DNA from 2 places in the Modestobacter sp. SYSU DS0657 genome. Region 2 is predicted to be linked to the other one. Evidence: riboswitches for the same ligand, from Rfam matches in the RefSeq annotation. Region 2 holds a riboswitch; the other holds the start of a gene.
The links. Region 2 has a riboswitch for thiamine pyrophosphate ahead of ACI79A_RS11735 (purine-cytosine permease family protein). Riboswitches for the same ligand answer to the same signal wherever they lie in the genome.

Region 1 (4,110 bases), on a different contig from region 2:
CCGGCCGGCCAGCGCGGCGGCCACCTCGCGGACCACCTCCGCGGTGCCCAGCATGCCGAGCTTGGTGGCGTGCACCGTCACGTCGGCGAACAGGGTGCGCAGCTGCTCCCCGACGAACTCCGCCGGGACGCCGTGCACGCCGGTGACACCGCGGGTGTTCTGCGCGGTGAGCGCGGTCAACACCGCGGTGCCGTAGGCGCCCAGCGCGCTGAACGTCTTCAGGTCGGCCTGGATGCCGGCGCCGCCGCTGGGGTCGGAGCCGGCGACGGTGAGGGCGACGGCGGCGGTCATCGGTCGATCAGCTCCTGGGTCAGCGCGGCCCGCAGCTCGCGGGCGGCGGCAGCGGGATCGGGGGCGGCGCAGATGCCGGAGACGACGCAGACGCCGTCGACGCCGGTCGCCCGCACCTCGGCGGCGTTGGCGACGGAGATGCCGCCGATCGCGACGGCGGCGATCCCGCCGGCCTGTGCCCGGGCGGCCAGCGACCGGGTGCCGGCCAACCCGAGCCCCGGGCCGGCGTCGGGCTTGGTCGGGGTGGCCCACACCGGGCTGAGCCCCACCACGTCGACCGTGCCCGGCGGCAGGGCCAGCGCCCCGTCCAGGTCGGCGTCGTCCCCCACCGAGACCCCGACCAGGGCGTCGGGGCCGAGCAGGGTGCGCACCTCGCCGGCCGGCAGGTCGTCCTGGCCGACGTGCACCCCGTCGGCGCCGGCGAGCAGCGCGACGTCGACGGCGTCGTTCACGAACAGCCGCACCCCCGGGGTGGGGGCGAGCACCGCCTGGACGGCGCGGGTGAGCGCGAGCAGGTCGCGCCGGCCCGCGGTCTTGTCCCGCACCTGGACGGCGGTGACCCCGCCGGCCACCGCGGCGGCGACCACCTCCGGCACCGATCGCGGCGCGCACAGCAGGGTGTCGGTGACCAGGTAGAGGGTGGGGTCGAAGGCGCGTCGCATCAGGCGGCGCGGACGTCGGCGCGGGTGAGCGCCTCGCCGTCGAGGGCGTCGAGCGCGTCCAGCCACTGCGGCGCGAAAGTGCCCGGCCCGTCGGCGAGGTCGGCGGCGACCTCGGCGGCCAGCGCCACGTGCGCGTGGGCGGCGACGGCGCCCAGCAGCGGGTCGCCGGTGGCGGCGACGTAGGCGGCGGTGAGCGCGCCCAGCGCGCAGCCCGCGCCGGTGGTGCGGGTGAGCAGCACCGAGCCGCCGCCGACGCGCAGGGTGCGCTCGCCGTCGGTGATGACGTCCACGGGCCCGCTCACCGCGACCACGCCGCCGGTGCGCCGGGCCAGCGACGCGGCGACCTCCACGGCGTCGTCCGGGTCGGCGGTGCTGTCCACCCCGCGCCCGCCGGCCCCGGCGCCGGCCAGGGCGAGCACCTCGGAGGCGTTGCCGCGGACGACCGTGGGCCGCAGCTCGACCAGGTCGGCGGCAAGCGAGGTGCGGAACGCGAGCCCGCCGACGGCGACCGGGTCGAGCACCCACGGGGTGCCGGCCTCACCCGCAGCGCGGGCGGCCAGGCGCATCGCGTCGGCCGTGCGGGCGGAGACGGTGCCGACGTTGACCAGCACCGCGGAGGCGACGGCGGCGAACTCCCCGGCCTCGGCCGGGTCGTCGACCATCGCCGGGGCCGCGCCCACGGCGAGCAGCGCGTTCGCGGTGATCGTCTGCACCACGGTGTTGGTGAGGCAGTGCACCAGGGGTGCGGTGTCGCGCAGCGCCTCGTGGGCGGTGCGCAGGGAGGTGGCGTCCACGCGGTGACATCCCTTCGCCAGTGCGAACTGGAGCAGGTTCGACGGGTGTGATCTCAGTCCCGGGTGGGACACCCCGTGTCAGGGCATCGACGCTAACACCGCACCGCGGCCACCGGGTGAGGAGCGGCTTGCGACGATGACGCGGTGACCGATGCACGGGTGACCGGTTCGCCCCGCCTCCGCCAGGCGCCGTTCGCCGAGCTGACCCCGGCCGAGCTGTACGGCATCCTGCGGCTGCGGGTCGACGTGTTCGTCGTGGAGCAGGCCTGCCCGTACCCCGAGCTCGACGGCCGCGACACCGAGCCGACCACCGAGCACCTCTGGTTCGCCGCCGACGACGGCACGGTGCTGGCCACGATCCGGGTGCTGCACAACGGCGAGGACCGCGCCATCGGCCGGGTGGCCACCGCCGTGGGCGCGCGAGGCCGGGGGCTGTCCGCGGCGCTGATCCGCCGCGGTCTCGAGCTGTGCGCGGGCCGCACCGTCGACATCGGCGCCCAGGCGTACCTGGAGAGCTGGTACGAGCGCTTCGGCTTCCGCCGGTCGGGCCCGGACTACGACGAGGACGGCATCCTGCACCTGCCGATGCGGCTGGTGTCCCCGCAGCTCTGAGCTCGGCGGCGCCGGACCACCCTGCGTGACCGGCCTGCCCGGATGTGCGTCACGTCCTCCCGACTTCGGTCACCCAGTGGAGTGGCACGGTCACCTGGAGTCTTCCAGGCCGGACCGTCCGGTCCTAGCGTCGGGGGCTGCAGGAGGTGGCCGGAGCGGCCGACTCCCCCGGATCCCCGGAGAGCCAGGCATGACGAGGGTGACCCTCCGCCGTCCCAGCCGTCGCGCGACGCGACGCGGGATCGTCGTGTCCTCGGCCGGCGCGCTCGTCGTCGCTGCCGCGCTGGTGTGGCAGGCCGCGTACGCCGGGTTCACCGCCGCCACCCCGACGTTGGCCGCCGGCGTCAGCACCGGCACGGTCGCGGTGGCCAACGAGATCGAGGGCCTCGGCACGTTCACCCTGCCCGCGCTGCGCCCGGGGGTCACCTACACCGAGTGCATCGCCGTGACCTCCACCGGCTCCGAGCCGGCGCAGGTGCGCCTGTACGTGAAGCAGCGGACGGCCACGGTCTCCGGGCTGACCGAGGCCCTGGACTTCAGCTGGACCGCCGGCACCGGTGGCGGCGTCAACGACGACTGCGCCGGCTTCACCGCCCTCACCGCGCCGCTGGCGACGACGCTGGCCCGGTTCCCCACCACCTACGCCGACGGCGTCCTGCCCTGGGACACCGCCGGCGGCGCCGCGCCCGAGCGCCGGACCTACCGGGTGAGCTTCGCGCTGTCCGAGGACGCGCCGACGAGCGTCAAGGGCGCCTCGGCCAGCGTCACCTTCGCCTGGGAGGCGCAGCAGCGATGAGCAGCACCACCTGGCGGCAGGGCTGGACCGCGCTCGTCCTGAGCACGCTGAGCCGCATCGCGCTCGGCGCCCTGGCGCTGCTGCTGGCGGCCTCGGTGCTCCCCGCCCTCGTCGGCTGGCAGTCCAGCGTCGTGATGTCCGGCTCGATGCAGCCCACCTTCTCCCCCGGCGACGTCGCCGTGGTCCGGCCGGTCGCCACCGGCGCGCTGGAGCCCGGCTCGGTCGTGCTCGTGGACGACCCGGACCTGCCCGGTCAGCTGCGGCTGCACCGACTGGTCGCCGTGGAGTCCGGCGGGCTGCAGCTGAAGGGCGACGCCAACCCCCGGGCCGACGGCTCCCTGGTCGACCCGGCCGACGTCCACGGGGCGGTCGCGTTGCGCCTGCCGCTCGTCGGTGAGCCGGCCGTCTGGCTCGCCGAGCGGCGGGTCTGGCCGCTGGTGGCCGCGGTGCTGGGGCTGGCCGCGCTGCTGGCGCTCGCCGTGGCCCACCGCCGTCCCGACGACGCCCCTCCGGCCGGACCACCGGCCGAGCGGACCGACGACGGGAAGCGACCCGGCTGGGGCGGCGTCCGGCGACCACCGGCCCGCGTCCTGCGCCGGGGCACCGTGCTCACCGCCGCCGTGGTGCTCACCGTCTCGCTGCCCGGCGCCACCGCGGGTTTCAGCGACACCGCGTCCACCCCGCGGCTGACCGTGCCGATCGCGGCCGCCTGGAACTGCACCGATGTCGCCGGCGGGGCCAACGCCGCGCAGTACTACCGCCTCCAGGAGACCCGGGGCAACGTCGCGAGCAACACCGGTGCGGCCCGGACCGCGGGCAACGGCACCTACGCCGGCAACCTCACGTCGACCGCGAGCGGCGCGCCGTGCGGGGTGGGGGACGACCGGGCGATCGTCTTCGACGGCAGGAGCGGCAGGGTGTACAGCACCCAGGCCGTAGCCGGCCCGCAGACGTT
Region 2 (4,110 bases):
CCGGGCGTCGAAGCCGCGGTCCTCCACGGTGGCCCCGACGATCAGCCGGCCCTCGCCGTAGGGCACCAGGTAGACGTGCCGGCCGCGGACCAGCGCCCGCACCGTGCCGCCCAGCAGCCCGCCCGCGCCGGCCAGCCGCAGGATCTGGCCCTTCACCGGGCGCACCGGCAGCGGCGGCACGCCGGGCAGGCTCCCGCTGTGCGCACCCAGGGCGAGGACGACGGCGCCGCCGGCCAGCTCCCCGCCGCCGGCCAGCACGACGCCGGTGGCCCGGCCGGCCGCCACGGTGAGCTCGGCGGCGCGGTCGCGCACCAGCCGCACCCCGGCGGCGGTGCCGGCGGCCAGCAGGGCGGCGTGCAGTGCGCGCCCGTCGACGGAGTGGTCGCCGTCGACCGCCAGCCCGCCGCGGACCCGGGGGGTGAGCGCGGGCTCCCGGCGGCGGGTCTCCCGGGGGGTGAGCCGTTCGGCGGCCAGCCCGAGCTCGGTCTGGAAGGCGTGCAGCTCGTCGAGCTGGCGGACGTCGTCGGCGTCGAACCCGACGACCAGCGTCCCGGCGGTGCGCAGCTCCACCGGGAGACCGGTGGTCTGCTCGAGCTCGGCGACGAAGGCGGGGTAGCGCTGCAGCGACGCCGCGCACAGCCGCAGCAGCGCCTCCTCGCCGTAGGAGGCCTCGGTGACCGGGGCGAGCATCCCGGCGGCCGCGGCGGAGGCACCCGCACCGGGTGCGTCGTCGACGACGGTGACCGACAGCCCGCGCTGCGCGGCCCGCCAGGCCACCGACAGGCCGATCAGCCCGCCCCCGGCGACCACGACGTCCACCCGGTCACCGCCCACGGGCTCCTCACCTCCGCCGAAATGGCCATTTCGGCGAGCAGGGGCGGGGGCGGTCACCGGGCGGCGCCCAGTGCGGTCAGCAGCTCCCGGGTCGCTGCGGCGGGGTCGGCGGCGGCGGAGACCGCGCCCACGACGGCGACCCCGGTGGCCCCGGCGGCCAGCAACGCCGGCACCCGCGCCGCGGTCACCCCGCCGATGGCGATCACCGGGACGTCGACCGCGGCGGCGACCGCCGCGATGCCGCCCGGGCCCAGCGCCTCGGGTAGGCCGGTCTTGGTGGTGGTCGGCCAGGCGGGGCCGACGCCGAGGTAGTCGGCGCCCTCGGCGACCAGCTGCCGGGCGAGCGCGGGGTCGCGGCAGGTTCCGCCGAGCAGGTGACCGGGGCCGGCGACCCGGCGGGCGGCGGCCAGCGGCAGGTCGCCGGCGCCCAGGTGGGTGCCGTGGGCGCCGACGGCCAGGGCGACGTCGACCCGGTCGTTGACCAGGCAGGTCGCGCCGGCCGGGGCGCAGACGGCGACGACGGCGCGGGCGAACTCGTACAGCTCGCGGTCGGTGCCGCCCTTGGCGCGGACCTGCACGACCGGCGCCCCGGCGGCGACGGCGGCCTCGACCGCGGCCAGCGCCGCCGCCCCGCCGCGGGCGTCGGTGAGCACGTGCAGCCGTCCCAGGCTCACGGCCGGCGCCTCCGGAGCAGCGCCGGAGCCCGCACGACCAGGGTGAGCAGCACGGCCACCGCCAGGCTGACCAGCGACGCGGACCAGCCGTTGGCCGGGTCGATGCCCAGGTCGGTCTGCCGCTCGGTCCACCACGTCGTCCAGCCGGCACCCGGGCCGGCGAAGTACGTGGGCAGGGTGAGCTGGTAGGCGACGAAGCCCGCGATCCACGGCAGCAGCAGCTCCAGGCGGGCCGGCGCGGTGTCGGAGGTGTTCCAGGCGCCGCGGGGCAGCAGCCAGTAGGCCACCAGGAACACCCCGGCCAGCGGCACGAACACCGCGCCGATCAGGAAGAGGAACGGCTCGTAGGCGGCGATGTCGAGGGTGAGCGCCAGCAGCGTGGCGACCGAGCCGACGGCGACCGCCAGGACCCGCCGGTCGGCCCGGGCGACGACGTTCTGCGCGGACACGGCGGTCGAGTAGACGTTCGCGAACGCCTCGTCCAGCTCGACGACCACGAGCAGCAGCACCGCCAGCGCGCCCAGTGGCACCACCAGCAGCGCGTCGATGACGTCCAGCCCGGCGCTGCCGTAGGCGGCCAGCGCGAGCACCCCGAGGGTGAACATGACGACGGTCGCGATGCCGTAGCCCAGGCCCGCGCCGAGGCCGGCCGCCCGGCTGCTGCGCACGTGCCGGGTGTAGTCGGCGGCCAGCGGGATCCAGGACACCGGCAGCGCGATGACGACGTCCGCGGCGGTCCAGAACGAGGTGGCGCTGCCCTCGGCGAGCTCGGGCAGGGGCTCGCGGAGCACCTGCACGTTGAGGTAGACCAGCGCGGCCAGCGCCGCCCACACCGCGTAGCGGGCGAGCAGCCGGACGACGCCCAGCGGCCGCAGCGCCATGGCGGTGGCCAGCAGGCCGGCGCCGAGGACGAACGGCCAGCGCGGTGCGTCGAGCACCCGGGAGGCGGCCTCGGCGATGATCACGATCTCGAAGGTGGCCCAGCCGACGCACTGCACGAGGTTCAGCGCCGTCGGCAGGTAGGAGCTCCGCCGGCCGAGCAGGCCGCGCAGCAGCACCATCGCCGGCACCTGCTCGCGGGCGCCGGCGGCAGCGGTGGCGCCCAGCAGTGCCGCGCCGATGAGGGCGCCCACCACGATGGCGCCGATCGTCACCGCCAGCGGGCGGCCGGGCAGCACCACGTAGACCGCGGCCACCGGCAGCAGCAGGCTGACGCCGAGGTTGCCCCACAGGCCGAGCGCGTCGCGCAGCCCGAGGGTGCGCAGCGGCGCCTCGGTGAGGGTGAGGGGGGCGTCCCCGGTGACGGGGGACGGAGGGGTGGAGGTGCTCACGGTGTCGCTCCCTACGCCGGCATTACCCGGTCAGGTTCCAGCGGTCGGCGGCGCTCAGCCGCCCTCTCAGCCCGGTTCCGCCCGAGCTCCCGCACATGGCATCGGCCATGACGCCCGCCACAGTAGGTCACCGGGGCGCGGGGGTGCACCGCCGGGGAACCCCCTCGTCCGGAACACCCCGTCCGGAACTCGGCTGGCGTGGCCGGGCTGGCTAGAGTCCCGGTCGTGCCGGTCGACGAGCTGCTGACCCGTTCCCCCGACTCCTGGCGGGCTGCCACCGCCCACCCCTTCCTCACCGGGGTGCGCGAGGGCACCGTGCCGGTGGCGGCCTTCGAGACCTGGCTGGTGCAGGACGCCCGGTTCGTCGCCGACCTGCTGCGCTTCCAGGCCCGGCTGCTGGCCCGGGCGCCCCGGCCGGCGCAGGCGGTGCTGGCCGGCGGGCTGGTCGCGCTGGTCGACGAGCTGGCCTGGTTCGAGCAGCTGGCCGCGGCCCGCGGGCTGGACCTCGAGGCCCCGACGCTGTCGGCCACCACCGCCTACGCCGAGCTGCTGGCCCGGCTGGACGGCGCCGACGTCCCGACCGGGCTGACCGCGCTGTGGACGATCGAGCGCACCTACCTCGACGCCTGGTCCGGTGCGCTGCCCGGGGCCCCGCAGTACCGCGAGTTCGTCGAGCACTGGACCGTGCCGGGGTTCGCCGGCTACGTGGCCGGGCTGGCCGCGGCCGCCGACGCGTACCCGCCGTCCGCCGCCGACGCGGACGCGGTGTTCGCCGAGGTGGTCGCCGCGGAGATCGCCTTCTGGGACATGGCGATGGAGGCGGCGTGAGCGTCTCCGCGGAGCTGTGGGCCGCCGACGCCGACCTGGCCGCGGCGGCGCTGGCGCACCCGTTCGTGCAGGGGATCGCCGACGGCACGCTGCCCCGCGAGCGGTTCGCCGGCTACGTCGCCCAGGACGCGTTCTTCCTGGACGCCTTCGCCCGGGCCTACCGGCTGGGGGCGGAGAGCAGCGGTGACCCCGGCGTGCGCGCGGTGCTCACCGACCTGCGGGCCGGCGTGCAGGAGGAGCTGCGGCTGCACGCGGGCTACGCGGAGCAGTGGGGGATCGACCTCGCCGACGTTCAGCCGCTGCCGGCGACGTCGGCCTACGTCGACTTCCTGCTCGACGCCGCCGGCCGGGGGGACGCGGCGCTGACCTGCGCCGCGATGACCCCGTGCATGCGGCTGTACGCCCACCTGGGGCAGCAGCTGGCCCCGCGCGCCGCCGGGCCC

Region 1: linked by a shared signal. The riboswitch ahead of thiM (hydroxyethylthiazole kinase) and the one ahead of ACI79A_RS11735 (purine-cytosine permease family protein) in region 2 are both predicted to bind thiamine pyrophosphate.

Annotation. Positions count from the first base shown of each region.
Region 1 covers NZ_JBJHAG010000017.1:43,821-47,930, reverse strand. The annotation lists gene thiD (bifunctional hydroxymethylpyrimidine kinase/phosphomethylpyrimidine kinase) at 1-291, opposite strand, end outside; gene thiE (thiamine phosphate synthase) at 288-953, opposite strand; gene thiM (hydroxyethylthiazole kinase) at 953-1,747, opposite strand; TPP riboswitch at 1,740-1,833, opposite strand; gene ACI79A_RS12310 (GNAT family N-acetyltransferase) at 1,892-2,359, shown strand; gene ACI79A_RS12305 (hypothetical protein) at 2,550-3,155, shown strand; gene ACI79A_RS12300 (LamG-like jellyroll fold domain-containing protein) at 3,152-4,110, shown strand, end outside.
Region 2 covers NZ_JBJHAG010000016.1:24,024-28,133, reverse strand. The annotation lists gene thiO (glycine oxidase ThiO) at 1-834, opposite strand, end outside; gene thiE (thiamine phosphate synthase) at 888-1,508, opposite strand; gene ACI79A_RS11735 (purine-cytosine permease family protein) at 1,505-2,839, opposite strand; TPP riboswitch at 2,831-2,942, opposite strand; gene ACI79A_RS11730 (thiaminase II/PqqC family protein) at 3,065-3,667, shown strand; gene ACI79A_RS11725 (TenA family protein) at 3,664-4,110, shown strand, end outside.